4 regions of the Pontibacillus sp. ABV4_188 genome follow, and region 1 is predicted to be linked to each of the others. Evidence: riboswitches for the same ligand, from Rfam matches in the RefSeq annotation. Region 1 holds a riboswitch; each other region holds the start of a gene.

What was found. Region 1 has a riboswitch for S-adenosylmethionine ahead of ACYX4O_RS11780 (O-acetylhomoserine aminocarboxypropyltransferase/cysteine synthase family protein). Riboswitches for the same ligand answer to the same signal wherever they lie in the genome.
Region 2: it holds a riboswitch for S-adenosylmethionine, as region 1 does, so the genes downstream of both, ACYX4O_RS16665 (methionine ABC transporter ATP-binding protein) here and ACYX4O_RS11780 (O-acetylhomoserine aminocarboxypropyltransferase/cysteine synthase family protein) in region 1, are expected to answer to the same signal.
Region 3: it holds a riboswitch for S-adenosylmethionine, as region 1 does, so the genes downstream of both, ACYX4O_RS07720 (Na+/H+ antiporter NhaC family protein) here and ACYX4O_RS11780 (O-acetylhomoserine aminocarboxypropyltransferase/cysteine synthase family protein) in region 1, are expected to answer to the same signal.
Region 4: it holds a riboswitch for S-adenosylmethionine, as region 1 does, so the genes downstream of both, ACYX4O_RS04945 (LLM class flavin-dependent oxidoreductase) here and ACYX4O_RS11780 (O-acetylhomoserine aminocarboxypropyltransferase/cysteine synthase family protein) in region 1, are expected to answer to the same signal.

The regions. Positions count from the first base shown of each region.
Region 1 is NZ_CM149975.1:2,291,440-2,298,983, reverse strand. It holds gene ACYX4O_RS11795 (MFS transporter) at 69-1,307, shown strand; gene ACYX4O_RS11790 (hypothetical protein) at 1,337-1,750, opposite strand; gene ACYX4O_RS11785 (homoserine dehydrogenase) at 1,990-2,970, opposite strand; gene ACYX4O_RS11780 (O-acetylhomoserine aminocarboxypropyltransferase/cysteine synthase family protein) at 2,986-4,683, opposite strand; SAM riboswitch class I at 4,797-4,908, opposite strand; gene ACYX4O_RS11775 (manganese catalase family protein) at 5,016-5,906, opposite strand; gene ACYX4O_RS11770 (YuzF family protein) at 5,928-6,143, opposite strand; gene ACYX4O_RS11765 (HAD family hydrolase) at 6,296-7,423, shown strand.
Region 2 is NZ_CM149975.1:3,249,099-3,256,642, reverse strand. It holds gene ACYX4O_RS16700 (acyl-CoA dehydrogenase family protein) at 1-704, shown strand, start outside; gene ACYX4O_RS16695 (arsenate reductase family protein) at 866-1,222, shown strand; gene gcvH (glycine cleavage system protein GcvH) at 1,304-1,687, shown strand; gene ACYX4O_RS16685 (hypothetical protein) at 1,746-1,916, shown strand; gene ACYX4O_RS16680 (ribonuclease M5) at 2,105-2,464, shown strand; gene ACYX4O_RS16675 (thioredoxin family protein) at 2,461-2,790, shown strand; gene ACYX4O_RS16670 (TlpA family protein disulfide reductase) at 2,966-3,376, opposite strand; SAM riboswitch class I at 3,460-3,563, shown strand; SAM riboswitch class I at 3,761-3,866, shown strand; gene ACYX4O_RS16665 (methionine ABC transporter ATP-binding protein) at 3,984-5,015, shown strand; gene ACYX4O_RS16660 (methionine ABC transporter permease) at 5,005-5,673, shown strand; gene ACYX4O_RS16655 (MetQ/NlpA family ABC transporter substrate-binding protein) at 5,689-6,558, shown strand; gene ACYX4O_RS16650 (carboxymuconolactone decarboxylase family protein) at 6,646-7,005, shown strand; gene ACYX4O_RS16645 (YuzK family famiily protein) at 7,246-7,386, shown strand.
Region 3 is NZ_CM149975.1:1,518,988-1,526,531, forward strand. It holds gene ACYX4O_RS07695 (DUF1028 domain-containing protein) at 1-200, shown strand, start outside; gene ACYX4O_RS07700 (RNA polymerase sigma factor SigX) at 466-1,026, shown strand; gene ACYX4O_RS07705 (zf-HC2 domain-containing protein) at 1,034-2,209, shown strand; gene ACYX4O_RS07710 (ABC transporter ATP-binding protein) at 2,271-3,212, shown strand; gene ACYX4O_RS07715 (ABC transporter permease) at 3,196-4,059, shown strand; gene ACYX4O_RS07720 (Na+/H+ antiporter NhaC family protein) at 4,242-5,582, opposite strand; SAM riboswitch class I at 5,643-5,750, opposite strand; gene ACYX4O_RS07725 (C40 family peptidase) at 6,156-7,052, shown strand.
Region 4 is NZ_CM149975.1:972,751-980,294, reverse strand. It holds gene ACYX4O_RS04970 (DUF6944 family repetitive protein) at 1-358, shown strand, start outside; gene ACYX4O_RS04965 (hypothetical protein) at 502-1,689, opposite strand; gene ACYX4O_RS04960 (HesA/MoeB/ThiF family protein) at 1,682-2,815, opposite strand; gene ACYX4O_RS04955 (hypothetical protein) at 3,592-3,723, opposite strand; gene ACYX4O_RS04950 (helix-turn-helix domain-containing protein) at 3,894-5,159, opposite strand; SAM riboswitch class I at 5,432-5,537, shown strand; gene ACYX4O_RS04945 (LLM class flavin-dependent oxidoreductase) at 5,706-6,767, shown strand; gene ACYX4O_RS04940 (ATP-grasp domain-containing protein) at 6,764-7,544, shown strand, end outside.

The sequences.
Region 1 (7,544 bases):
TTATGTTGAAATTAATGCAGATTCATTCTTCCTAAATCACAACTAATTTTACTGGGGGAGGGAATTGAATGAGTCGAATGAAGAAAGACAAACGCTGGTCTGCTTCAGTATTTTTGCTAGCGGCACTTGGTATTACTGCGATTGGTGAATGGGTTTTCCTTATCGCTTTAAATTTAATGGTATTGAATAAGACGGGATCCCCTTTCGCTGTCACGATCTTATATTTATTAAGACCTGCTGCCATGATTGTGACTAATGTATGGGCAGGTAGTTTTGTTGATCGTATTGATCAGCGAAATACAATGCTAAAGTTAGACCTAGTTAGAGGGGTGTTTGTCCTCTTCCTCTCCATAACAACGAACCTAACACTGATCTATGGGCTTGTTCTTCTCATTTATATGGCAAGTTCTATAAGTGAGACCACTACTTTATCTTATATGACAAAACTTGTTCCGGCAGAGAAAAGAAAACGTTTTAACGCTTGGAGAAGTCTGTTGGATTCAGGTGGATTTGTACTAGGGCCTGCCATTGCAGGTTTATTATTTATGATTAGCAGTTTAAATGTTGCCATTTTATTAAACGGGTTATCCTTTATTTTATCTGCTCTTATCGTTTTAAAGCTCCCTAAAATGAGCGTATGTAAGCCTGAAATAGAGGGATCAGTGAATAATTCGTTACACTTACTTCTGACTGACTTGAAAGCCGTCTGGCATTTTACGAAAACCTCCAGACAAATTGTATTGACTTATTCTTTAGTTGGTTTAGTAATGATTGGAGCTACTGCTATTGATTCTTTAGAAGCGGCATTTTCGAAAAATGTATTATCTTTATCCGATATGGATTATGGATTTTTGGTAAGTATAGCGGGCACGGGGTATATTTGCGGTTCTTTGGCTATGATCGTCCTTGCTGAACGTTTGGGAAACCGTTTATTAGTATGGGGTGGGGCAATTCTTGTAGCTTGCGGGTATGTAACCTATGGATTCTCGACGATCTTCATTCAAGCTGCAGCAGGATTCTTTCTCCTTTCCTTCTTTATGGCCTGGGTGCAAACTGGATTTAACACATATGTTCAGCAGTCGGTTCCAACGCCTATGATTGGGAGAATCTCCAGTGTATACGGTTGGGTCGAAGCACTTCTTACAATATTTGCGACAATTGTTATAGGAATGTCAGCAGAAATTGTTACCATCCAAAGTTCTGTAGCGCTTGCGACCCTTTGTGTCTCAGGAGTCATTGTTATTCTCCTTTGTGTATATCTATATCCAAAAGGTTCTTCCACTCAATCAAGTAAATACCAATATTGAATAAAAGAGGCTCTCTTCAACGAGAGCCTCTATTTCGAGGAAGATGGTAATTCGTATCGTTTACCAATCGTAATCCCATCAAGCAATGGGATCTCTTTCTCGACAATTTGTTGAATGGTTTTACCCGTCAATTCACCTGACTTATTTACCGTTATACTTCGTGTTAGATAAGTTACTTGTTCAGCTTCAATACTTAGAGGTGGCTGTGTCCCTTCTTTGTTACGAGTAATGTAACTTGGATACATGAGGCTGACAAAGCGTTCGTTTTGGGTATCATTTCTTATTTCTAAATTGATAGTAAATGTAATTTTTTCCTCACTCTCGTTTGTTACATGGTAGGAGAAATTTTGAATGGAAATCGGTTCATCTGACTTTTGAACCGATGAGCAAGAAGAGAGAAGAAAAGTAAGGATGATAAAAGCTCCCAGCCATTTCGGGTGCATAGAAAAGACTCCAATCTGTAAATCCTTATTATGGTATGATGAACCCTCACTAAGGGGCCCTTCTTATCAAAATCATGTATAATTATTAGCTTAGGCAATTTGATTTAATGAGTCAAGTTCTGTCAAGGTTTACACGATTAATCAAATGTTATAGATTTTACTCCCATATCCATCTGGTTTAATTTAACCATAAATGTTAAAAAGCTCAAAGTTAAAGTAACTTTGAGCTTTGTCTTCATTTATTGGAACTGATGAACGCTGCTATGGGACGGTTGAAAAATAGTAATAAAATCTTCAATCATACCACTCGCAGTGGACGAAGCTCCTGCTCCGGGACCGGATAATGTTAAGGAGCCTGCCAAATCGGTATGAATGACCACACCGTTTTGGACACCATCATTCGAGTAAAGAGGATGCTGTTCTGTAAGAGGAATGGGTTGAATGGATGCTCTAACATCCCCATTTTTCCATTCAATTGTGGCCACGTGCTTTATTTTTTTATCCATAAATGAAGCTTCGAGGATTTGAGTAGGGTCAACTCTATCAATTCCTTCTACATATACATCGTCCCAGTTAGGTTGCTTTCCATAAAGGAGCTCGCTGATAATCATTAATTTGTAAAAGGCGTCGTATCCTTGTATATCATTGGTTGGATCTGCTTCGGCATATCCTCTTTGTTGGGCTTCTTTAAGTGACTGCTCAAAAGAAGTCCCATCTTCTCTCATTTTGGTTAAGATAAAGTTCGAAGTTCCGTTTAAAATCCCTTCCACTTTTTCAACCTGGTTTACTTGTAGGAGCTGTTGAAGAGTGCGGATAACAGGGGTTCCTGAAACGGTTGTCGATTCATACCCTAAAGAAACTGAATGTTTACTTGCTAATTCTTTTAACTCATTTCCGTGTACGGCGAACATTTCTTTATTGGCTGTAACAACGTGCTTGCCTTGTTCAATTGCTTTTTTACAATAGGTGAAGGAAGGCTCTTCCCCAACAATTGCTTCAAGAACAATGTCTATATTTTGAAGAAGTAAACAATTAAAATCCGCTGTTACAAGAATGGAAGAAGGGATCTCGCGTTGCTTTTTTAAATCTTGTACTAGTACTCCCGTGATTTCAACGGGTTCTCCAAGTAGTGCTTGGATTCTTTCTTGATGAGAATGAACAATTTCTATTACCCCTTTTCCTACTGTTCCGTAACCTAGTAACCCAATTCGTATCGTCATGATGAGCCTCCTTGATCAAGTTGTGCGAAATAATACTTTATCCTGTTCTTTATTTACACTTGAGGTGCGAGCGTGAATAGCATCTTGATATAAATTATTTGTTTGAAGGAATGAAGCATGTTGGTCTTTTAATGACTGTAATTGACCCTCGCTAAGTGTATTCGATTGATAGGCAAAGAGCTTTGTATTAAGACCTATTTGTACCGGAGAGTCTAGTTTTTCAGTAACATAAACAATATCAGCCCCGTGAATAGCCTCGTTTTTAAGTTTAAATCCTAATCGAGACAATTTTGAACGTTCTTCTTCAGAAGCACCATTACCAATAATTGCGATACTTTTAGGCCGAACGGTCGTTTCATCTCTGTAAAGGCTTGATTGTAAGATAACAGAGGATGATGGTACCGAAGGAGATAGGCTCGTTAAACCTGTAGCTTCTTTGATTGCTTGTTCTAAGTCTTGTAACAGATCATGAGTTGATTCAAGTCCAACTGATAACCGAATTAAATCTTCTGTTACCCCTGTTTTCAATAGATCTTCCTCATTCAGCTGCTGGTGAGTCGTTGATGCGGGGTGGATAATGAGTGACTTCGCATCTCCTACATTCGCTACATGAGACCACAAGTTAATCGTATCAATCACTTTTCTCCCTTCCTCGCGGCCACCTTTAATTCCAAAAACAATCATGGAGCCTGCACCTTGACCTAAGTACTTCTCTGCTAGCTGATAGGATGGATGTGAAGGAAGTCCGGGATAGGAAACCCATTCCACACCTGGGTGGTTCTCAAGATAGGTTGCGATTTCCTTTGCATTTTGAACATGGCGTTCGATGCGTAAGTGCAACGTTTCAAGTCCTTGCAAGAGATGGAAGGCATTGTGTGGACTTAAGCAGGCACCAATATCTCTAAGCAGTTGAACCCTTAATTTGATTGCGAATCCTGCCGCTCCCACGTCAAGTCCATACCTTAGTCCATGGTAACTAGCATCTGGCTCAGTGAAGCCCGGGAAGTTCTCATGATTCCAGTCAAATCGACCTCCATCAACAACAACACCTCCAATAGAAGTTCCATGGCCCCCAATCCATTTCGTAGCCGAGTGGACAACAATATCCGCACCGAATGAAAGAGGTTTGCAAAGGATCGGCGTTGCAAAGGTGCTATCTACAATAAGGGGAATGTGATGTTCATGTGCGATGTCAGCAACTGATTCTATATCTAATACGTGTAAGCTAGGATTACCAATTACTTCAGCAAAAATTGCTTTTGTCTTAGTTGTGATGGCATCACGGAATTGTTCAGGATCTGTGCTATCGACAAAGGTAACATTAATTCCATATTTAGGGAGTGTTGTGGCGAAGAGGTTGTAGGTGCCCCCGTAAAGGTTCGTAGAAGCCACAATTTCATCACCAGCACTCGCGATATTCAAAATAGCAAGTGTAATGGCAGACATGCCAGATGAAGTTGCAACTGCTGCTACTCCGTCTTCTAAAAGAGCAACCCGTTGCTCGAAGACGTCCACTGTTGGGTTGCCAAGACGTGTATAGATGTTGCCTGGTTCTGCTAATGAGAATAGGTTTTGAGCGTGATCGGTGTCGTTAAACACATAAGAAGTGGTTTGATAAATGGGTACAGCACGAGAACCAGTTGTTGGATCAGGTTGTTGTCCTCCGTGTAAACTAAGTGTTTCCTTTTTAAATAAATAGGGGTTATAAGTCATAACAATTCCTCCTTGGTTAATAAGTCTAGGAAAAATTGCCATACAGGTGAGGGAAAAGAAGAGGGCATATAAAAAACCCTCTTCATAAGAAGAGGGTGTATGTAACAGTCCTCATCTTATCTTCCAGATCCACAGACCTGTAGGATGTAGCACCACTCAAGCACAGATTGCTTGAAGGTTGCCGGGCTTCGCAGGGCCTAGTCCCTCCGCCACTCTAGATAAGATATTCATTTTGTCTTTCATCATATGAGCTTGTTATGGATTATAGAACAATTTATGAGCACCGTCAATACATATTCAGACCATTTTTTATTTTCTGAATCCTAGTTACTCTAAATATTTTCCATTAAGCGCTTAGCGATTCGCCTATAATCATCTGCGTCAACGCCAGGGGCAAATTGTTCTGGGATATCGTCTAAGTCCGGAATAGGTGCTCCTTTAGGGGAACCTTCGATGACTTTTAGCGGTTCCCCTGTTTCTGGATTGCTTCCTTTCCAAATTTGTTTAACATCTTTGTAGTCTGTATCACTAAATGTGTATAGAATATTGTTTAATCCTTGTTCTTCATATTTTCTGGCATAATCGAATTTTGAGTTATCAAGATTAGGAACAGGTAGCATTTTCGTTACATCTACTCCTGTTGCGATCTCCAATGCTTTGGCATAGGCAACGACATGAACGCCTCCACGAACGAGTAAATAACCGATCATTTCTCTAGCTGTGGGGTGATCTGTCATCTCATACACTCTCATTTTATGAGTTCTGGCCCCAAGTTCTAAGAAGAAATTGTGTAAGAGATCCAATACCAGATTTCCACTATTAAATACATTATCTCCTGACCAAGCATTTCCCATTGAATCTCCTACTAACGCTGTTTGAGCGGTTGAAATAAATTGGTACGTGTTACGGGCATCTTTGCCAGCTTGCAGAGGTGTAATATCAGGAGGACCAGGGAACGTGTTATCTTTTGAGAGCAGGTTAATGGATGTTGTCACTAGTTCTACATGTCCCATCTCTTCGGCAGTAATACTTGCTACTAAATCGTAAAAGGGTTTTAACTTTTTCTTTCCGCGGAAGTTAAAGGATTGGAACATATAGTTATTAAGTGTCGACATTTCACCAAATTTACCGCCTAATAATTCTTGCACAGCTGCCATTGCGTTTGGATCACCGCGTTCTGGAATAGGTAATTCTACTAATATACGATTTTCTCGTTTAAACAAAAGAACACCTCCTTTTTTAGTTTAGGAAGAGGGGAATACCCAAACGATTTGCTGAGTTCGAATGAAAAACGGGGTATTATTCATTTCGACTACGATATGGTCCGGCAGTACATTTGTCAGCTTTCCTCGTATTGAACCTTGCGTGGTCTGAACGGTTACCTGGCTCCCTGTGACGGATTGAAGAGTTTGGTAGACATAGGGGTCATAAAAGGATTGTAAATAAGATGAGTTATCCATGTGCTTCTCTCCTTTGCTGTCATCTCTTGAACACTTTATGCCTGTTTAGGATTGTCCTATCACCAATAGGGTGAGAAGAAAAGCTTAGTCTGTTCTTTTGTGCTTTACCTTGCTACAATAGGACATAAATCTAAGAAGAGTAGGTGAGCCAATTGGGAAAAACAATACTTTTTGATGTTGATGGTGTTTTACTAAGTGAACATAGGTATTTCGATGCTTCAGCGTTGACGGTGTGGGAGCTTGTACATAGCAATAATTATTTAGGGCTTCAATCTGACCGATTCCATACAGATGTAACAGAGAATGAAGTAGGAGACCTTCGAGCGGAAGTTTTTCAGGATGATGAAGTACTTTATCTGATTAAATCAAAAGGGATTAATGCAAACTGGGATATGGTGTACTTAACGTTTTCTTTCCAACTGATTCGCTTGTTGTCTCAGTTAAGCGAGACAAATGGGGAATATGTAAAGAAAGTGCTGCAAGAGATGACGTTAAATCGCGAGACACTTCAAGAGATTGGAAAGGAACTTTATAAAGCTGGAATAGAACCAGACTATAAAACGTTCGTTCCAGTTATGAAAGAGTCAGAAGCAATGCGAGGTGAATTACTCACGTACTTAAACCATGTTGCTTATGAAATGACAGGTATTGAGACGATGGCATTTACGCGTAACAGTGAACTTTGGGAGCTTGGGAGGGAGACTTTCCAAGAATGGTACGTTGGTGAAGGGTTAACGGAGAAGTCTATTGGACGTCCAGCTTATCAGAAAGGGAAAGAAGGATTTATCCATATCGAAACCCCCTTGGCTACAATAGAAGAACTTGATGAACTATTTACGAAGCTGAAAGAAGAGGGCCATACTCTAGGTATTGGAACAGGCCGACCAGCTCTTGAAACAGTAGAGCCTCTAGAGAATCTTGGTATTATCTCTTACTTTGATCGTAACCGCATGGCCACAGCATCTGATGTGCTAGAAGCTGAAAAGAAACACGGAGAGAAAGCCCCGTTAGCTAAGCCGAATCCGTTTACGTACATGTTCGCGTGGTTAGAACGTTCAAGTATTGAAGAAGCACTAATGTATACATTTACTGAAGAAGAGAAAGACTCTGTAGTCATAGTTGGTGACTCCTTAGCAGATGGTCTAGCTGCACAAAGCCTTGGCTGTCACTTCGTAGCTGTCTTAACCGGACTCTCAGGTCAAAAAGCAAGACATGAATTCGAACAAAATAATCAGCACAACATCATCAATAATATCAAAGACCTTTATCAAGCTTTATAACGTAAATGCTTTAACAAAGTAATGCGGTGACGCGTGCCAGACACCCTTCAGCGCTTTAGTGAAGTAGTGGGTGTCTGGCACCGTTTATTGCTTTAATTAGATAGTGTGATAAAGTGATGTT
Region 2 (7,544 bases), 960 kb from region 1:
CGAAGGTATTTGGCACAGAGCTACTGGATTACGTTACGGATGAAGCGGTGCAAATCCATGGCGGGTACGGATTTATGGCTGAATATGAAGTTGAAAGAATGTATCGGGACTCTCGTATTAACCGTATTTTCGAAGGTACAAATGAGATCAACCGTATGATTGTACCAGGTACCCTTTTAAAGAAAGCAATGAAAGGTGAACTACCTCTTCTTCAGAAAGCTCAAACTCTTCAGGAAGAGCTTATGATGATGATGCCAGAAGAGCCAGGAACAGAAACGTTAGAGCAAGAGAAATACTTGTTAAAGAACGCTAAGAAAATCGGTCTCTTAGCAGCAGGATTGGCTGCTCAGAAATTTGGCGAAAAGCTTGAGAAAGAACAAGAAATACTAGTTAATATTGCAGACATCGTAGGTGAGATCTACAATATGGAATCTGCTATCCTTCGAACAGAGAAAGCGATCCAATCAAGCGGTAAAGAGAAGAATATGCATAAGGTAGCAATGACCCAAGTGTACACGCAAGAATCATTTAATCGCATTGAAGCTCATGCTAAAGAAACATTAATTGCAAGTGAAGAAGGCGATTCTTTACGAATGATGCTATCAGCACTTCGCAAACTCACACGTCATACTCCAACAAACGTTATTAAGAAGAAGCGTGAAGTTGCAGCAAAAGTTATTCAAGAAGAGAAATACGTTCTTTAATTTATAAATCATTAAAACCCTCTCCTATATACGAACTTAGGGGAGGGTTTTGTTATGGGATATGCTTAACAATCACATCATATTTGTGTGTCTAATAATTAGGAAGCTGCAGTAAAATATGATAAAATAAGGGCACATATTACAGAAAAGGAGGTCCTTCTATGGCGTTAACGGTTTACTGGTACCCACAATGTGGTACGTGTAAAAAAGCAAAGAAATGGTTGGATGATCAAGACATCTCTTACGAAACAGTACATATTGTTGAACATCCGCCATCTGAAGAGCAATTGAAAACGTTAATCGAACAGAGTGGTTTACTACCAAAGAAGTTTTTCAATACGAGTGGCAAGAAATATCGTGAACTCGGCATGAAGGACAAGCTTCAAGACGCGAGTGAAGCTGAGATGAGATCTTGGTTAGCTTCTGATGGTATGTTAATTAAGCGTCCAATTGTAACAGATGGAAATCAAGTAACAGTTGGGTTTAAAGAGGAAACGTTTGAAAATACTTGGAAGTAGATCACTGATAATCAAAACATTTGGCTCTTTGAGCCGTGTTTAATACATTAAGAATGTAAAAGTATAAATGGAGGGTTATGAATGAGCGTACCAAAAGAATTGTATTATTCAGAAGAACACGAATGGGTGAAAGTAGAAGGAGACAAAGTACGGATCGGTATTACGGATCACGCACAATCAGAGCTAGGCGATATCGTATTCGTAGAACTACCTGAAGTAGGAGATACAATTGAAACAGATGAGCCTTTTGGTAGCGTTGAATCTGTTAAGACCGTTTCTGAACTTTACGCACCGATCTCTGGTAAAGTTGTTGGAATCAACGATGAGCTTGATGACAGCCCAGAATTTGTTAACGAAGCTCCATATGAAAAAGCATGGATGATCATTGTAGAACCATCTGATCAATCTGAAATTGAGAAATTGATGACTGCTGACAAATATCAAGAAATGATCGCTGAAGACTAATATTGGTATCATACTCTGGTCTATCCTAGGACACCTTATGTGTAAGGGGTGAACTAAGATGGAGAAAAAACAGTCTTCCTCAGCGAGAAGCCGTTCTGCATCAAGAACGGGTATGAAGGTTACAAACACCACTAAGCAAGTACAACAGAATCAGTCTTGGAGAGGGACAAGTGATCCTTCACGAGTTGATAAGTATGTAGATTGCGATGATGAAAATGGTTGGTGTTAAGGGTGATGGCAGTGGGGTTCCACTGCCATTTCTTTATACAAATTTATCCCCCTTTTCAAATAGAAAAAGTATTTTATATCAGATTGTGGCCTATTTATTATTAATTTTATTATAAAGTGAGAATTCTCGGACCGAATCACATATAGTAATAAGAAACACTTACGTTGGAAAAAAGACAGGTGGTTGCGATGAACGAAATCAGTGCACTTGAAAAAGTGATTATCGTAGAGGGGAAAACTGATAAACAACAAATCCAAAAAGTGATTAACGAGGATGTTGAGATCATATGCACAAATGGGACGCTAGGCGTAGAACGGCTGGAACAGCTCATTCTTGATTATGATCTGGATCATAAAGATGTATTTATATTAGTGGATGAAGATCATTCAGGCCATAAGTTACGGAAGCAACTATCATTCGAACTTCCCCACGCTGAGCATATTTATATAGATCGTTCGTTTAGAGAAGTGGCTGCGACGCCTGAGCCTGAGTTAGCCCAAGCTTTGGTGAGCAGAAGCATATCGGTTGATCCGATCTTCTTAACATAGTTAGGTGGTATTCTTTGCAAACTTTAACCAACAGGCCTTTAGAGCAGCTAAATAAGAGTGAAAACCATGTTGATTTTCTTTTTATTCATAGTCCTTTTTGTGGGACGTGTCATTTGGCTAGAAGGATGCTTGAGACATTAGAAGAGGCAGTAAAAGGAACTGAGTTTAGAGAGTTGAATGCAGCAATTCACCCTGATTTTATGAACCAATATGAAATAGAGAGTGTTCCATGTCTTTTAATCGTCCAAAAAGGTATGATTCTTGAAAAGATTTATGCATTTCAATCAGTACCTTATCTCTATGAAAAAGTGAATCAATATCAATAAATAAAGGCTGTCCTATAGTAGGACAGCCTTTATTTCTGCATGAGAATGATGACGAATGAAGATTTCCCGAGAAATAATTTAGTGAATCATGTCATTCAATGTAGAGAAAAGATCGAACTTTGACTGGTCAAGCAAGGACTACACAAAAAAGAGCCCTTGTTCAAGCTATTGCTATTTATATTAACGTACCAATTGTTTTCATAATTTCCATTACATCAGCTTCGTCTCCGAATGTGGCTTCAATCTGGCCCTGTTTGTTGATGACCACTGTTGTTGGTAATCTTGTAGCTCCGTAAAGGTCAAATACCTCAGTACCTCGATCTACTAGGGTAGGTTGAGATAGGAATTTGTGGGCAAATGCCACGCCTTCTTCTGTGTTTCCTTCTCTTCCGGCTACGTTGATCGTTAACATTTTGAGGTCTTCACGATTTAAGGATTGAAAGAATTGCTCTTTCTTCGGAAGATCTCTTGAACAGTCGGGACACCAAGAAGCCCAAAAGGTTAGTACGATGATTTTTCCAAGGTCTTGTTCCAAATCATAATGGGTGCCATCTATTGCAGGGAGCTTAAAGTGAGGTGCTTGCATGTCCGTTGCCTCCTTAATTAATTTGAATTGACTACTTTAATATCACCATGCTAACATATAATTTAACTTAAAATCGATTTCAGATCTTATCTGGAGAGGTGGAGGGACTGGCCCTTTGAAACCCAGCAACCATCCTTTATAGGAACGGTGCTAATTCCTGCAAGGCGTGAGCCTTGAATGATAAGAGAGCGTGCGTACAAACGTTTCCCTCTCTTTGGGAAACGTTTTTTTATTGACGAAGAGCTCCTTAATAGTAATTTGCTTATAGAATCTTTTAGATGAAAGAATTGAGTGAAAGTTTTATATTGACTGAATGTTGAAGCGCGTGCTAGAATTCTTTCTAGACTTAAAAGAGTTAAAGCGTTAATTGAATAAAGGATTTTACTCTTATCACGAGAGGTGGAGGGACTGGCCCTTTGAAGCCCGGCAACCATCAAACTATGTTTGAAAGGTGCCAAATCCTGCTAAGCATGGCTTAGACAGATGAGAGGACGAATCGGTTTATATAAACCTTTCTGTCCTCTTGTGGGATAGTAAGGTTTTTTTGTTTAGGGAGCTTATAGAAAAGTTCCTGAAACTTTTTTGTATTTGAAAAGGAGGAACAACCGTGATTTCAATCAAGAATCTACAGAAAATATTCCAATCTGGGACCACACAAGTTCAAGCGGTTGATGATGTTAATTTGAACATTGAAAAAGGAGAAATCTATGGAGTGATCGGGTATAGCGGTGCTGGTAAAAGTACATTTATTCGACTGCTTAACCGATTAGAGGATCCTACTAGCGGTGAAATCGTCATAGATGGTGAAGATATAGCAAGTTTAAAAGCAGGGAGTCTCCGCAAGGCTAGACAAGAGATTGGGATGGTATTTCAGCATTTTAACCTCCTTTGGTCTCGTACAGTACGAGAAAACATTGCGTTTCCTTTAGAAATTGCAGGAACTCCAAAAAAGGAAAGACAAGAACGAGTTGATGAACTGATTAAGTTAGTCGGGCTAGCTGGCAGGGAAGATGCATATCCATCCCAACTAAGTGGTGGACAAAAGCAACGGGTAGGTATAGCAAGAGCCCTTGCTAACAGACCAAAAGTTCTGCTGTGTGATGAAGCAACGTCTGCCCTCGACCCTGAAACAACCGATCAGATTTTAGACTTGTTAGTTGATATTAATGAAAAGTTAGATTTAACGATCATCTTAATCACTCATGAAATGCACGTTATTCGTAAAATCTCTCATCGGGTAGCGGTGATGGAAGAAGGTAAAGTTGTAGAAGAAGGCGATGTATTAGATGTCTTTCTTCATCCGAAAGAGAAAGTAACGAAACGATTTGTAGAACAAATCATGGGAGACCAAGACCAAGATGAAGCAGTGGAGACCATCATAGCTCAGTATCAAACTGGACAAGTTGTTCGTTTACACTTTGTTGGTGAGAAAACAAACCAAGCTTTAATTAGTGAGGTATCGAGAGAATTTCCTTCTGTTAGCTTTAACATTTTACAAGGGAAGATTACTCAAACCAGTAAAGGAGCTTATGGAACGCTCTATGTTCATATGGATGGGGCAGAAGAAGATATCAATAAGGCAATCCAATATATTTCCGAAACGTCCGTGCAAGTAGAGGTGAATCATCATGTTTCATAAGTTGTTTCCAAACGCAAATGTAGAGGACCTGGTAACGGCTACGGAAGAAACGTTGTACATGACGGCTCTTTCTGTAATCGGAACATTCATTTTAGGATTGTTGCTAGGTTTATTACTTTATTTAACATCAAAGCAAAATATATGGGCTAACAAACCATTGAATTTTATAGTGGCAACGATAGTGAACGTGTTCAGGGCCATTCCGTTTATTATTTTAATTTTACTCTTATTCCCGTTCACAGAATTTCTGATTGGGACAATAAGGGGACCTAATGCGGCACTTCCTGCTTTAATTATTGGAGCGGCACCATTTTATGGTCGTCTCGTTGAAATTGCTCTTAAAGAAGTAGATAAAGGTGTAATAGAAGCGGCTAAGTCTATGGGAGCTAAGACCTCTACCATTATCTTTAAAGTCTTACTTCCAGAATCGATGCCAGCTTTAGTTTCAGGTATTACGGTTACTTCTATTAACTTAATTAGCTACTCAGCTATGGCAGGTGTCATAGGAGCCGGGGGTCTTGGTGATCTGGCCTATCTTAAAGGGTTCCAACGCTGGGACTTTGATGTCGTATTCTTAGCCACAATTTTAATCGTCATTATTGTTTTCATATTCCAATTCGTTGGAGACTTTATATCAAACAAATTAGACAAACGATAAAAGGGGAGTTACACGATGAAAAAATTCTTAAAACTTTTTCTTAGTGCATTATTCATATTCGCGCTAGCAGCATGTGGCTCAGCAGAGGATGAATCAAGCAGCAATGGATCTGAAACAGAGAATAAGAGCGGGGAAAGCAATTCTGAGGAAAAACTAGAGGAAGTGGTTATTGGTGCATCTAGTACTCCTCACGCCGAGATCTTGGAGGAAGCAAAACCGATTCTGAAGGATAAAGGAATTGACCTTAAGATTGAAACTTATCAAGAATACATTCTTCCTAATAAAGATTTAGCTAGTGGCGCTATTGATGCTAACTACTTTCAACACACACCATATTTAAACGAGCAAAAGGAAGAGTTTGAATATGATTTCACAAGCCTTGGACCAGTTCATAACGAACCGATGGGTGTTTATTCTAAAAATATTACAAACGTAGATGAGATTCCAGAAGGCACAGAAGTTATCATGCGTCGTTCTGAATCTGAACATGGACGCATTCTTTCCTTATTTGAAACACAAGGTCTTATCACGATACAAGAAGGCGTTGAAAAGAAATCAGCAACAATCGACGATATTGCTGAAAACCCTAAAAACCTAAAGTTCAGTCCGGATGTAGACGCAGGACTTCTTCCACAAAACTATGAGCGTGAAGAGGATGCTCTAGTGGCTATTAACACGAACTATGCAATTGAAGCAGGTTTAAATCCTACCGAAGATTCCCTATTTATTGAAGGGGATGACTCTCCGTACGCTAACCTTCTTGTTAGCAAAACGGAAAACAAAGATAGTGAAGCACTACAAACCGTTTTAGAAGTTCTTCAATCTGAAGAAATCCGTTCCTTTATTGAGGAAGAATACAAAGGTGCTATCGTACCTGTGAAATAATTATGATCATCCTACCCCTCCTTGGATAGAATGTAAACTCATCGCTCATAATAGTGGTAGTTACTTTTATCCTGGGAGGGATTTTTTATGGATCAACAGCATCAACCACAAAACTCAACGGAAAAAGCTTTATTCACGTACAAGCATGGTATGGGATTATTTCAAAAAGAGATGCCAGACTTAGCTCATCACTTTAGTGAGTTTTCAGAGGCTTGTTTTAAAGAAGGACAAATCTCAAAAAAAGATAAGCAGCTTATGGCTTTAGCTATTGCTGTCGTTGCTCAAGATGAGTATTGTATGATTTACCATTCAAAGGGATGTCTGGACAATGGAGCTACAAAAGAAGAGATGATGGAAGCGTGTGGCGTGGCAGCGGCCTTTGGTGGAGGAGCAGCCCTGAGTCAAGCAGTAACCCTTGTTAATGAGAGTATTCAAGAACTACACTAACATCTATTTAAATATTGAATAAATTTAAGCAAACAGAAGGAAATTCGATGTATTATAGGGTATGGAAAGGTATCACATTCACCTTCTAATAATTGTTATTCCATCATCTAAATTGAGTTTATATGCCCTTTGTTCTGGGAATAAGCTTTATGCTAAAGTAATATGGAAAACAATTGAAGGGATGGATTCACTATTAGTGACCAACTGAACTTAAACTACACAAGTGAGATGGAAAAGGCGATGCATCAGTCTCACGGAATGGGCTATCAGGAGTATAGTCGCCGAATTGACCAACGTTTGAAAGTGGAACAACGTAGGGAAGCAGAGTACCAAGCAAGTCGGCAAATTGTAGCAGAAGTTGATCGGCAAATCCATCGATAAAAATTGTTTATAATGCGTTACTTAATAAATTGAAGCAGGCGGAGCTTTCGCCTGCTTATTTTTTTGTTCAATCTTCTAGGTGCAGGTGGTTTTCTTTCTTAAGGATTTGTTGTTACTATATATATAAGGAAGTTAATTGGCAAAACCTATGCGTGTAA
Region 3 (7,544 bases), 770 kb from region 1:
CAATTCAGGGAGAAGTAAAGCAAGAACTTTTGCTTCAATTGAAAAGGCTTGGATACTTACCTACAGTGAATGTTGTAGAATCTATAATGTATAAAGCCTTCACTTCATTTCTTCACAGAGAGAATTTTGAGGAGCGTGCACTTGAACATGGTAAACTTGACTTAGAGGTTCTGGAGTTTATGAAACATAAGCAAGTCTAAAGTTATAAAAACTCTGCTCTTTCTGAAAAGGGAGCAGAGTTTTTTATGGAGTAAATCTCGATCGCGAGATATGCAAATTAACTAAAGTGAGTGATAGGGGATTTTGACAGGACGGCTCAACACCATTCCCCCTTAAGTGATAATAAATAAGTCATAGAAAGTGTACATAAAAATCTTTGAATTTTTTTCTATAGATCTGTCACAAAAATAGCAAATCTGGTGTCTCTATTATGAAAGCTGTTCGAAAGGAGGGACCGCTTTGGAGGTGAGAGCGAATTTGTTCGATTCGAATTACTCCAGTGAAACAGAGCCAACAAGAGCTCAGTTTCACCAAGTATTTAAACAATACTATCCAAATGTCGTACGAAAGATTATGAGCATCGTACATGATCAACAAACAGCAGAAGAAATTGCTCAAGAAGTATTACTGAAACTTTATCATTCTGACTGGCAAGACATGGAGTCTATTCCTGCTTGGCTTATGAAAGTTGCTGTTCGTTTATCTTACAACTACATACGAACCGAAAAACGACAGATGAAAAAAGCAGAGAAACAAGCCGAATATAGTAATGATTTAATGGCTTCAGTAGAAGAAACCTATATGAAAAAAGAAGGCCGTCAAGAAGTAAAAGATGCGTTAGCTCAATTAAATGAACGGGATCAACTGTTACTAATGATGAAATTCTCAGGCTTTAAGTACGAGGAGATTGCTCAAACAGCAAACGTTGAGCGTACCTCCGTTGGTACATTGATTGCCAGGGCTAAGAAGCGATTTAAACATGTGTATTCTCAAATGAAAGGGGATGACCGGGATGGCATGTATTGAGAACGGAATGTTACAAGCATATTTAGATGACGAATTAACCCGTGATGAGAAGAAGGTTGTCATGCAACATTTAGAAACCTGTGCTTCTTGTCGTGAAGAATTAGAAGAATTACAAGCGCTGGAGTCTGAAATTGAACTCTCGCTTCAAGAACAAGATCTCCACATCGATGTAGATGCTGCCTGGCGTTCATTTGAAAGCAAGGTGCAGAATAAGGAAATGAAGGATGACTCGATTGTAATCCACGGTAGTGAACAACCACAAAAACAAAAAGGAGTGTTTAAATTGACAACGAAAACCAAACGTTTTATTGCTTCTGGAGTAGCAGCGGCTACAATTTTTGGATCTCTCGCTTTCCCACAAGTTCAAGTTGCTGCCGATCAATTTCTTTCCATGTTCCGCGTCAATCAGGTTGAAATGGTTAAACTGACGCAAGAGGATATGAACGAAGTTGACCAATGGCTAAGCCGTGAAGAAGAAGGGACATTTGAATTGAAAGGGCTTGGTGAAATAGGAATTTCAGATAGAACAACTGAGTTTAACAGTTATAGTGAAGAATCTAGATTTAACCGAGTGCAAGAAGCGGAGGAAGTTGGATATGATGTTCCGGAAATCGATTCATTTACATTTGAAAGCCTAAACATTGATCCAGGGTATAAGATGAGCTTTAATCTAGATGTAAAAAAAGCCAATAATTTATTAACGCAGTTCGGTGTGAAACGACAATTTGATCAAGCATTAGATGGAAAAACGTTCTCATTACAAGTTGGAGAATCACGGAATTTCGATTTTAGAAGAGAAGAGGACCAGGTGAGTTATTCTAAGGTTGACGCTCCGACCTTTGCGGTTCCTAAAGGTACTTCAGTTGAAGAGCTCAAGGATACATTACTAGAACTTCCCTTTGTTCCTTATAATGTAAAACGTCAAATTCAGCAGATTCAAAGCATAGAAGAAACATTACCACTTCCTTATATTGAACATGAGGATGAAGAGTTAGAAGAGTTGAATATCGCAGGAAACAAAGGATATTTAATGAGTAGCGATAGCGGGGCTACAATTATGTGGCAAGAAGGGGAGTACATCCATATAGTAGATTCCTATACGGTTCATGGCCATAATGGGATTGAAAAATCTCGTCTAACGAACCAAGAACTAAAATCAATTGCCAACGATTTAGCACAATAATTATGAAGGGCTGCTTAAATGCAGCCCATTTTGTGCGTGTGTGTTGAAAGGAGATAGGGTTATGAATGTGATGGAAGCTAAAGGGTTAACGAAAACCTACAATGGCCAGGCTGGTATACGTAATGTGTCTTTGGAAATAGAAGAGGGCATGGTTTATGGATTTCTTGGTCCTAATGGTGCTGGGAAGAGTACGTTTGTGAGAACCATGTTAGGACTCTTAACCCCTACAAGCGGAGAAGGAAAGATTTTAGGGGAACCCATTGGTACGCCGGAATCAAGAGAAAAAGTAGGTTATTTGCCAGAACTATTTCGATACCCAGATTGGCTCACAGGTCGAAAATTACTTGAAAGTCATGCAGAATTGTGTAAAGTGCCAGTACGTGAAAGAAAGAAGCGGATCGAAGAAGTGGTTGACCTCGTTGGGATGAAAGGCCGCGATAAAGAAAAGATTAAAGGGTATTCAAAAGGGATGTCACAACGCATTGGACTTGCTTGTGCGCTAATTAATGATCCAAAATTGATCTTCTTAGACGAACCAACATCAGCTCTTGATCCAATAGGAAGGAAGGATGTCCGTGATTTAATGCTTCATTTAAGAGATCAAGGGAAAACCATTTTCTTGAATAGTCATTTACTCAATGAGGTAGAGTCAGTTTGTGATCATGTATCTATTGTACATAAGAGTGAACTAATCGTTCAGGGGAAATGGCGTGAACTCATGATGGTGGAAGCACAGGTTGAAATTATGTCATCGGTTGAAGCTGAGTCAAGAAATCTTGATTTTCCTGACTTTGTTCGTAATGTAGAAAGAAAGGAAGCTGTAAATGGCCGATCTAAAGCATTATATCAATTGAAGAGGGAAGAGGATATTCCGAAACTTGTCGATTTCTTGGCGAATCATAAGCTTCCAATCTATGAAGTAACACCCGTTATCCCTCATTTAGAAGATGTGTTTATGCATTGGGTGAATGAAAAGGAGCGTCGTTATGTGGACCATCGCTAAGTTAACGTTTAAAGAAATTGTATCCAAACGCATTTTCCTTATTACAATGATGATGACAGCCGTGTTTCTTATTTTATATGGAATAGCTATACATTTTGCAGTTAAGGATTGGAAAAGTTTTGGAGCCTCTACCGTAGACCAAATGATGCAGCAACAGCTATTTTCCTCTCAATTATTAAGCATAGGGCTTTATTTCTCATCGTTCATTGTTGCTTTGCTCTCCATTTTATCAAGTGTAAGTGCAATCGCTAGTGAAATAGATAGTCACCAAATCGATACGTGGCTAATGCGACCTATAACGCGTACACAGTTTTTGTTTGGTAAAGTAATTGGTCTTGGAGGGTTGTTAATTGCTTACGCGGTTTTTTTATTTGCGGGCATCATTATTCTGCATCAAGGCATAGGCGGCGAAGTTGTATCCCTGGATTTTACCATTAGCCAAATTGTAAGTGCTGTAGCAACGTATATGTTACAACCCCTTGTTTTAGTAACGTTAGGTGTCATGTTAAGTAGCCGAATGACAACGCTAAATGCGGGGATTGTGTTAATTATCCTGTACGGTTCTGCTTTTATAGGAGGGTTTGTAGAGCAAATTGGAACTATAATGGAGAAGGGAGCGCTTGTGAATATAGGCATTATTTCAAGCCTCATTTTTCCTGTAGACGCTATGTACCGTAAAATGACTGTATTCCTATTTGATACAGCGGACAACCCTGTCAGTCTTGCTCAGCAGGGGATGTTTGCAAGTGCATCTACTCCTAATAATGTGATGATTCTTTATACCATTATGTATGGATGTATTGCGCTCGCAGTAGCGATTATATTATTCCGAAAGCGTGATGTGTAGGAGGGAGTCACATGGGAAAGTGGATGTCTATTCCATTATTTACGATTTTCTTTTTATTTCTATTATTTGTCTTTACAAAAAAGGAGACAATGGCGGGACAATTGTACGTTTTTGATTCATTTTTATAGTTCACAAGTATTAAAAAATGACGGGATACATACATCCCGTCATTTTTAGTAATTTTATGCTGTTTTCTTAAAACGTGGAAATCCAATTGCAATTGCAATGATACCGGATATAGCTATTAATATAGGATAGAAAGAGTACGGCAGTAATTCTATTGGTGATAGGCTTCCAATTTGGGCTGCAGTTAATAACTGTGCTCCATATGGAATTAAACCTTGAACCGTACAAGAGAAGATATCGAGTAAACTTGCTGACTTTCTGGAATCAATCTCATATTCATCAGCAATGTTCTTTGCTAATTGTCCTGTCGTAATAATCGCAATTGTATTATTTGCTGTAGCTAGGTTTGTAGTTGCTACAAGGCCAGCGATACTGCCTTCAGCACCTTTTTTAGAACGAATTCCTTTTGTAAGTGTATAAAGAAGGAATTGAATCCCACCATTGTGTTGAATCATGGCTACAATCCCGCCAATAATAATAGTAAGGAAAATTAATTCCGACATCGAGTTAATCCCTGATGTAATGTTTGTCATAAAAGCATCAAGAGAGTATTCCCCACTGACTCCTCCAATGATTCCAGAGAGCAGAATTCCGCCAATGAGCACGGCCATAACATTCAAACCTGCTAACGCCCCCACTAAAACGCCAATATAAGGAATAACCTTTAACCAATTGAAACTGTCTGCCTCAACAGAAGAGGTTCCACCTGAAGTGATCACAATTAAGACTATAATAGTTGCAATGGCTGCAGGAAGAACGATAAAGAAGTTCGCTTTAAACTTGTCTTTCATTTCCGTTTTCTGTGTTCGAACCGCTGCAATTGTCGTATCAGAAATAATCGATAGGTTGTCGCCAAACATAGCGCCACCAACTACTGCTGCAAGTGATAATGCCGCAGTGAAATCCGTTTCAGCACTAATTCCGACAGCAATGGGTGCTAGAGCACTAATAGTACCAACTGATGTCCCCATAGAAAGTGATATAAAGCCAGCAATAATGAAAATTCCAACTATAATTAAGTTTTCAGGAAGATAGGTTAATGCCAAGTTTACTGTAGACTCTACTGCTCCAATACTGCTTGCCACCGATGAGAAAGCACCAGCCAATATGAAAATAAAAACCATAATCATAATGTCAGGGTGGCCTGCACCTTTTGCGAATTGCTCGACTTTCTCAAAGGTTGGCTTTGTTCGATTTTGCAGGATTGCTACAATGGCTGCAATTAGGGCTGGAATTAAGATTGAAATATAATAGAAATCACCTGTTACTATTCCGGATCCTACAAAGATAACTAAGAAAATGAATAAGGGTAACAGGGCAAGTGGATTCCCTTTGTTTATATTCATGTTGTTGCACCTCTTTCTTGCTTGTTTATAATATTGTGTGAAAAATGACATGTGATAATCAAAAAAAGCCCCCTTCTTGATCAGAAGAGGGCTTTTTATTTAGAGCTCCTCTTCTCATCTATCAAGTGTAACCTTGCTGGATTTGGCACAGCACTCATTAATAATGAGCCCGCTGCCGAGACATCGTAGGGCCAGTCCCTCCGCCTCTCGTGATAAGAAGGAGTATTCATTTTTGTTTTACATGCAATGTCTAAGTTTACTTATTACATGTTTTATTGTCAATGAAAGAAGAAGAAATGATGCATTAATAGAATTTACAAAAAAGTAAGATAAAAGGCATGCCTTTGTGGGTTGGAAGATCCTAGATTAAACTAATTGGGGACAACTCCCTAAATAATACTGCGCTTAGAACGTGTACTAAAGTTTCATTTTTCTTTATTACCTACATTTTCCTATTACAATGAAAATGGAGTTTTGAGTGGATTTTGTAGAATGTTTATAAAGAAATATGTCTTTTTTGAAAACAAATTGTAATATAAACGTAACTTTATGACAAAGAAACTTTTGGTAGAATAGTCGTAGAAGAAAAAACAGACGATACTAGAAGAAAATGGAGTGGGGAATATGTTGAAGAAAATTGTAGCATGCGGAATGGCGGTAATGTTTACGTTTAGTGGCGCATCTGTAGCTGGGGCGGCTAGTCAAGATGATTTATTAAATGTAGCTAAGAATCACATAGGTGTGCCTTATGTATTTGGTGGCCAGAGCCCTAGTGGATTCGATTGCTCAGGATATACACAATATGTTTTTAACAAAGTGGGTATTTCAATCCCTCGTACAACTGGAAGTCAAGCAACAGTAGGACAAGCAGTTAGTAAAAGCAATATGAAGCCAGGAGACCTAGTATTCTTTGAGAACACATATAAAGCAGGCATCTCGCATGTCGGGATTTATGTGGGTGGTAATAAGTTTATTAGTGCTACATCTAGCAGGGGAATTGACATTGTTTCACTTAGCAACCCATACTGGGGACCTAAGTTTGCTACAGCGCGCCGTGTAGCAGGGTTAAATGCAAACAGTTTGTTTGCTGATGTAAATGAAAACCATGTGGCTTATGAAGCAATTAAGGCTTTAGTGAGCAGTGAAATTATTAAAGGGTACCATGATGGTACATTCAAACCTAATAAGGATGTTACTAGAGGGCAAGCAGCTGCTTTGTTTAATAGAATCATTGATCATGAAGCATCTGATAATACGACATTCCCTGACGTAGACCCTAATCATCAATTTGCTAATGATATAGCAGCGATGGAAGAGCTAGACATCATTAACGGCTTCTTAAATGGAGAATTTAAACCAAACGAAACAATCACATTCAGTGAAATGACTACAATGGTACTGAACTCGTTTGAAGCATCAGGTATTGCTAAGGACCAAAGTATAAAGAGCTATTCCGCAGAAAATGTCTCCCGCGCCGATTTTTCTTCAACCTTATATGAGACGCTTTACCAACACCAATAGAAAGTCTATTTTACTGTACGGTTATAACTCCCCTTTGGTTTCAAAAACCAAAGGGGAGTTTTTATATTCTATTGTTCTTATACCCAGCTTGCTAGTTCTATAAACTAGTATAGATGAATCGATACGCAATTTAACTTTTGGCTTTGTTCATGTTTATTGTTGATTTTATACTCCTTCCACATAAGCCCCCTTATACGGAAGGATTGAAACTGAGACATTTTAGTATGGAAAGGGCCGTTACGATTATGAGTGCTTGGACTTGCTCGGGGACAACTCGTTTTCTGCGGGGAGCTGGGAAGCCTCCTCGTTCGCTGTCGCTCTCTGCGGGGTCTTCCCTAGGCTCCTTCCCCCGCGGGAGTCTCGCAGTCCCCGAGCAAGCCCCGACTTTTAAAGAGGTGAACGGCCCCCGTAGGTAGCATCAGGGGGGCTGAAGTCACCCCATATAGCATGTTTTGTTAACCCTTATATGGTAAAGGTGGGACTGGAAACTGC
Region 4 (7,544 bases), 1.3 Mb from region 1:
CACATTAAGTAAAGTAGGGAATATGATTCAAGCTACCGGAAATTCAACAGTAGTAAGCGGACTGTTGTTGCCCGTGGAAGAACAGACGCGGCTGACTCTCCTCATCCAAGGAAACATCCTCCAAGCATTAGGAAGCGGTGCCTCTCTATCGGAATCCTTAACAGAAGAAAGGACACTCCTCAACCTCTATTCTGTTTACGGAAACCTCCTCCAAATGATCGGCAACAGCCTCCAAGCCATTGCAGAAGGGCAGGAGCTAAGGGGGAGAAGCGCACAAACACTCGACTCCATCGGTAACTGGATTCAAGCCATTGGATCGTACTTTTCACTATATGTGGCTGTATTAGAACCCCATTAAACAAAAAGAACCTGCTTAAAGGCAGGCTCATATTCTCTAATTAGCATGTCTAGATTTTATAAAATCTGATTTAGAGTAAACACGATTGATCCAGAAAAGTATTTCGCAACTCGAAGGGACAATGTACCTGTCCCCTTGTCCCTTTAAGCACTTACAGGTTGGTTCGATTGTCGTTCTTGTCTTGCGGTTCGTAAGCCGATTAACCACACGACCACTTGAACCAATAGAACTGCGATGACGAGCACGCCATCCCAAAAATAGATGTTCGATAGCGCGTTTTGCGTGATATTTTGATAAGCTTGCTGAAGTCCGTATAATGATGGGAGGATTTGAAAATAGACAAATAAAAAGATTGCAACGATTCCTCCGACCATATAAAGAAACGAGAACCACTTGGCATGCTTCTGCTCATGTGGAGCTAATCGTTGCCATTCTTCTTGGCGTTTATTCCTAAAAACTTTTTGCAAGAAAACTAGGCTATGCTCATGAAGGGCGGAAGTGTTTACCCAGTTAATAAGCACGAAATACATATCTGTTCGCAAGAAAATAACAAATTGGCTGATCACACCAAATAAAAGGAAGAAAGTGACCATTTTAGCAACTGCCACGATGAAAGCAACGGGTGCTAGCAGTTGAATCAATAAGCAAGCTAAGATCATTACGCTATCCCACGCCATTCCAGCTAAATACGGAGTATATCGCTCATTCTTGGCTCTTGACCACAACCCGGACATATCAGTTTCTGCGACGAGGAAAATCATACGCAAGTTCAGCTGTACCTTTGTCTTCACCCCTAGCCTATTTGCTGCTAGCACATGGGCAAATTCATGTATAATGGTCACCGTTGTTATTGTAAATAAAATGACAAGCGCGCTGAAACCGACAGATTCAAATAAGAAGACATCCCTGAAACTAGGGAAAAGAACTGGATTGAATAGAAGGAGGAAAACAGCTGCGATTGCTGAGAGGCCATACATGGTTAACAATGGTTTACTAAAGAGAACCTTTCCCGCTTTTTGCAAATGAGGATTAGCCTCTCGGTCTATATCCTCGTTTAATAAAACACCATTAATTTTTAGAATCAGCCCCATCTCAAGTAATGTCTCGGTAAAATCGAGAACGTCGACTTCCTCCCCGTACTGAGCTTCAACGAGTTGCTTCACCTCTTCAATCGTCTTATCCCCATCGAACCCCCTCACCACATCAGCCGCTACCTCAGGCACTCGAATAAACTCACCCATAGCGGGATCACCGATCGTAAACTCCTCCCCATCTTGCTGAATGGACAAGTGACTGCAATCAGGAATATGTTCTTTTGTAAGGTTACCCATGGACAGCCCTCATCCCTTGTGCACATTGGACCAGTTCCTCTAAAGAAGAGATTTCGTCCAGGTGTTCTTTGCTACAAGTTGGGCATGTAGACACTCGTCTAAATTCAAATGGGCTTTGAGTCAATTCCATAGTTTCTGTGTTCAGTAGCGAATAGGGCTTTGACAATTCCGCGTATCCCGTAATGTATTTCACCACTTCAGATGCGAAGAAGCCTGTTAGCATTGAGACATGCGGGGCAAAGCCTGTATTTCTTCTTGAGAAGACCATGTTATAAACCGCCTTCAAGCGATCCTCTTCAGACTCTCCTTCTGAAAGACCATTTATAAGGCGGCAGTCATAACATGACCCAGCCGCTGGATCAAAGCGTTCCCATACCACCACTTTATTCATGAAACCTCCCTGATAAAATGGAACTCTCTTTATGTAACAAGCAGCATTGACCCATCTATTGGCGACAATAGCCGGGGTGTCGATCATACTCACCACGATATCACAGCCATCAATAATGTCTAATAAATCCGTGTGGGAGGTAATCTCACGGTTATACATTTTCACTTTCACGTCTGGATTAATCTTCTCCACTTTCTCTTGAGCAACTTCTGATTTCAGTCGGCCTACGTCGTCTTCATTAAAGATAAATTGGCGATTCAAATTACTGCGTCCTACCGTATCGAAATCCACACCACGAATTTCTCCGACTCCAAGACCAGCAAAGTAAGCCGTCGTCAAACAACCGCCCCCAAGACCAATGACAGCTACTTTAGCATCTTTCAAGCTTTGCTGATAGCTGAATTTGCTCTTTGAAAGAGAAGCAAAATTAGAGAAATAGTTCAGGTTGGCTTCATACCGCTCTAACTCAGAATCAAGGAAAGATTTCGGAGATTCCGCGTACTCCAGGAAACCTAACCCATCAAGAGAAGCAACAGCGTCATTTACTTCCTCTTCCGAAATCCCAAGTATTGAAGCAACCTCACCATTCGTTCGGGTCCCATCTAACAGCTCAGTAAGCCTATACACTAACCCATCTGGATCATTTATTACGGTTCGCTGCTCATTCATCCCTACCTCAATCGCTTCATCTAACTGAATAACAGGCCTTAACGTATTCTTAAATGCGACATTCATGAAACACCCTCCTCTTATAGAAATAGGGCCGTACACGATCTACGGCCCTTGTAATCTACTTAAATTGAATTAACTAAGTATCCTTCATACATTGCAGGCCTTAGCCAGCATAATTTTGTACGTATGTCGGCTTAAGTTTTTCCGTCTTTTTCACTTCGATTTTCATGAAGATGACCTCCCTACCGTGTAGTATAGTAAAGCTAGTTAATCGAATTCCTTACCCAGAGTATGGAATGTGTGTCGGCTTAAGCTTTTCAGTCTTTTTCACTTCAATTTTCATGAGTATTCCTCCTTCGTATAGTTTAGTAAAGCTATTTTTCTAATTCCTTAACCACCGTATGGAATGAATGTTGGCTTAAGCTTTTCAGTCTTTTTTACTTCAATCTTCAATAGAACTCCTCCTTTCAAGTAGCAACCTCATATGTAAGGGGCTGTACTTTTGATCTGAATTAATCATACAAAATATTCATACTTTTTTGAATAGTTTTACTACTTAACGAAATATTACAGATTTATAGCTATTAATTCCTCTTTATTTTTAAAACTTTTGTTCAAAGACAAAGATTCGGACGAAAAATGATCACTAAATTTACTATTCTGACCCCCTCATTTCCTCTAAAAAATAAATGAGTCTACCACAACTGGAAAACCAGCAATGATAGACTCTAGGTTTACATATAAAAAGGGCCTGGCTTCCTATCACAGATCTCACCCTGCTCATGAGCCATTGCCCTTTTTGACAAATTTATAATGGAACTTAATCTAAAAGAGAGAACTTAGAGAACAATCTCTTCATCATTTAATCCTTTAACGTCTCCTTCTTCACCTGCTATATCAAATCCGCCTTGGAACATACTAACACCTAGCGTTAATAGAACAGCTGCTAGTACAGTCATTAACTTTTTCACGGTAAGCCCTCCTTGGTTCATTTAAATTTATCATACTTAATTTTCGGATTTTTTTGAATACTATTGAGGTAATACAAAACATTACAAAAAATCGAGCGAAAATTCTTCGGATTGTTTAATAGTTTTGTCAAACTCACTATTTAGGAATTGTTACACTAAAATCTTTGCCCTTAGCCTGAACCTAATTGTATTTCTTTCTTCATATAATAAGCAGCTAATTTATATTTCCTATTCTTATAATAATAATCACCTAAACGTTCATAGAGACCTTTCAACTTATAATGGCAGGCTGATTCTTCCAATTCTTGTATTAAGTCATTCATGCCGCTTTCAAATTCTTTAAACCTCCCCTCCTTCTCAAAAATAAAAGCTTCTAATTCTTTCAAATAGTGCTGGTCCTGTTTGGTTTGGCAATGCTGCCTTGCGTGATCGAGTACAATTTTCGCTTCATCAATTTTATCCCGATCTATTAAACTTCCTATTAAAGAGCGGTATGGGAGAACAATATTATGCGTTTCTCCATTCGCTACCTTGGTTTCTATGGACTTCCTAAAATAATAGATAGCTGCCTCATAATCACCAAGTTGTTTATTAATGAGCCCACAATTATGCTGAATGCGACTTTTCAACTTCTCATTATTTGTCATGGAGACAATTTTCTCTCCCTTTAGAAGGTACTCCATCGCTGTTTCACACTCATTCATATCCCAATGAATGACTCCTATCATATTATACGTCTCGCCTAATTGATTCCATTCAAGCTTTTGCTGAAACACATCAAGACACTCTTTAGCTACTTCAATCGCTTTATAGTACTCTCTGTTCTGCTTATGTAGCAAAGAGATATTATAGAAGAACAACCCCTTCTCTAATTCATCCTGTGTGTGTGCGACAAGCCTATAATAGTGCTTTAAGCTCTGTTGAATATGGTTGTGTTGAAAGTGATACAACCCATAATAGTAGTCATAGAATGATAGGAGTATTGGGTCGTCTAGCTTCTCCCCTTCTTTTATATAAAGGTTTACTAATAGATGAATCGAGATCAATTGTTCTGATTGGCTCCCCTTTTTCATAAAATGGGCACCTTTAATGAGCGTATATAAGAGTTCACTGTACATACCTTGAACAACTTTGTCCTCCTGAGATTCCAATTGATGTATCAGGTTCTCTACTCTAGAGCCGTCCCCTTTAATAACCGCATCTCTTAGCTCAATAATTTGATCAATGAAAGCCTGATCGTGCTTTTCATATTCACACAAGTAGTCCTTATTTACCTCAAGCTTGTCTGCAAAAAGAACAAGAATATCTTGAGATGGGACGTACTTACCTGACTCGATATTGCTAAGGTGAGTAGATGAAACTACCCCAACACTAAGTTCACTCTGTGATAACCCTCGTAATTGCCGTACGTATTTAATTCTTCTCCCAATGTGCACCCTGATTCCCCCATACCGTAGTGAACTAGTTGTATGTGCTTAACAAAGATGCTGAAAATTCAAAAATATTTCCTTAGTATTAGTTTAGCAAACATTCCCTCATCCCGAATCAGGACGGAAGACCCCTTTTGACCTAGGTCATTAGAATCATCATAGGTATTCACCAAATGTGAACACGTCATTTTAAGGTGAAAGGTTTGAATTACATTTCGTTGACATTCCCATCATAAGAGCGTAAAATAATGATCAACAAAAAGTTAGAAAATTAACTCTTCTTATCAAGAGAGGTGGAGGGACTGGCCCTTTGAAACCTCGGCAACGGGTTCTAATGCGAATACCGTGCCAATTCCAAGCAGGTGAAAGCCTGAAAGATGAGAGAGCGGGACTCGTACACAGAACCCTCTCATCTCGTCTCAAGGACAAGTTGAGGGGGTTTTTTAGTACCTTCCTTCATATATATAGAAGGAAATTGGACGCGTAACGTTTAATTCCAAGTAACTTGGGTTGTTTAATCTGATATACTATTATAAAGAGGAGCTGAGTCAGGTGAGGTATGGATATTGGTTACCGATTTTCGGAGGATGGCTTAGAAATGTGGAGGATGAAAACATGCCACCAACATTTGACTATGCCAAGAAAGTCATTCAACGAGGGGAACAGTTAGGATTTGATACAACGCTTATTGCGGAGTTGTATTTAAATGATATAAAAGGAACCGATCAGGATTCCTTAGAAGCCTGGACAACAGCGGCAGGGCTTGCTGCCGTGACGGAGACAACCGAGATTATGGCCGCAGTCAGACCTAATTTTCATAATGCAGCAGTCACAGCGAAAATGGCCGCGAATATTGATCAAATCTCAGGAGGCCGCTTCACCTTAAATGTCGTATCCGCTTGGTGGCAAGAAGAAGCCAAACAATACGGCGGCTCGTTCACGGCACACGATGAACGCTATGATCGAACCGATGAGTTTCTAAGAGTGTTAAAATCCCTTTGGACTGAAGAAGAACCTGTCAGCTACAACGGTAAATTCTATTCCATCGAGAACACCCACCTTCATCCGAAGCCTATTCAAAAACCGTACCCTAAGCTTTACGCAGGTGGTGAAAGTCCACGTGGAAAAGAAACGATCGTCAATCATTGCGATGCCTATGTCATGCATGGCGGTACGGTCGATGAAATTAAGACGAAGATCAATGATATGAAAGAAAGACGCAGTGAAGCCGGGCAAGAACCGTTCCAATCTTTCGGAATGGCCGCTTACGTCATTTGCCGCAATACAGAAGAAGAAGCATTTCAGGAATTAAACCGGATTACAGATGTAAAAGATTCTGGAGCTTACGCTGGATACAGTGATTTCACAAGTAAGTCACAGCTTGAACAGCAAGTTGATCTGCAGGATTACTCCGTCTCAAACCGGGGACTGCGTCCAAAACTGATTGGCACACCAGATCAAATTGCTGATCGCATTTTACAATACGAACAAGCTGGGCTCGACCTACTCCTCCTTCAATGCTCTCCGCAGCTAGAAGAGATGGAGCGCTTCAGCCGGGACGTTATGCCACTCGTAGAGGAAAAACGCACACACTTCAAGGAGGTACCACAATGACAAAGATTTATGTATTACATGAAAATGACGAATGGACCGATCACTTAACAGGACGCCTGGAGGAGCTCGGCTTACCGTTTGAATTATGGCACTTAGACCAGGGAACGGTCGATCTAACAGAAGAGCCACCGGAAGGAATTTTCTACAACCGAATGAGCGCTTCTTCTCACACAAGAGATCACCGCTTCGCACCTGAATTCACAGAAGCCGTGCTAGCTTGGCTCGAACGCCACGGTCGAACCGTTGTGAACGGCAGCCGCGCCCTACGCCTTGAGCTCAGTAAAGTAAATCAGTATATGGCATTAAATCAAGAAGGCATCACCACGCCAAAGACGATTACAGCTGTTGGTAAAGATCAAATAATAGAAGCAGCTAAAAAGCTTGACCTTGCTCCATTTATTACAAAACACAACCGCGCTGGTAAAGGGCAAGGCGTACAGCTCTTCCACTCCATTAAAGCCCTTGAAGAATATGTATACGGCGAATCCTTTGAAGAACCCGTCGATGGCATCACACTTGTCCAGCAGTATATCGAAGCACCAAAACCATATATCGTCCGTCACGAATTCGTAGGCGGCAAGTTCTTATACGCCGTGAAAGTCGATACCTCAGAAGGCTTTGAACTATGCCCCGCAGACGCCTGCACCATTGATGACCTACACTGCCCAACCGGCACAGAAGAAACAGGCGGTGCGAAATTTGAGATTCTAGAAGGCTACTCAGATCCACTCATTGAGTCCTACGAAGCTTTCCTTGCATCTAATAACATTAAAGTAG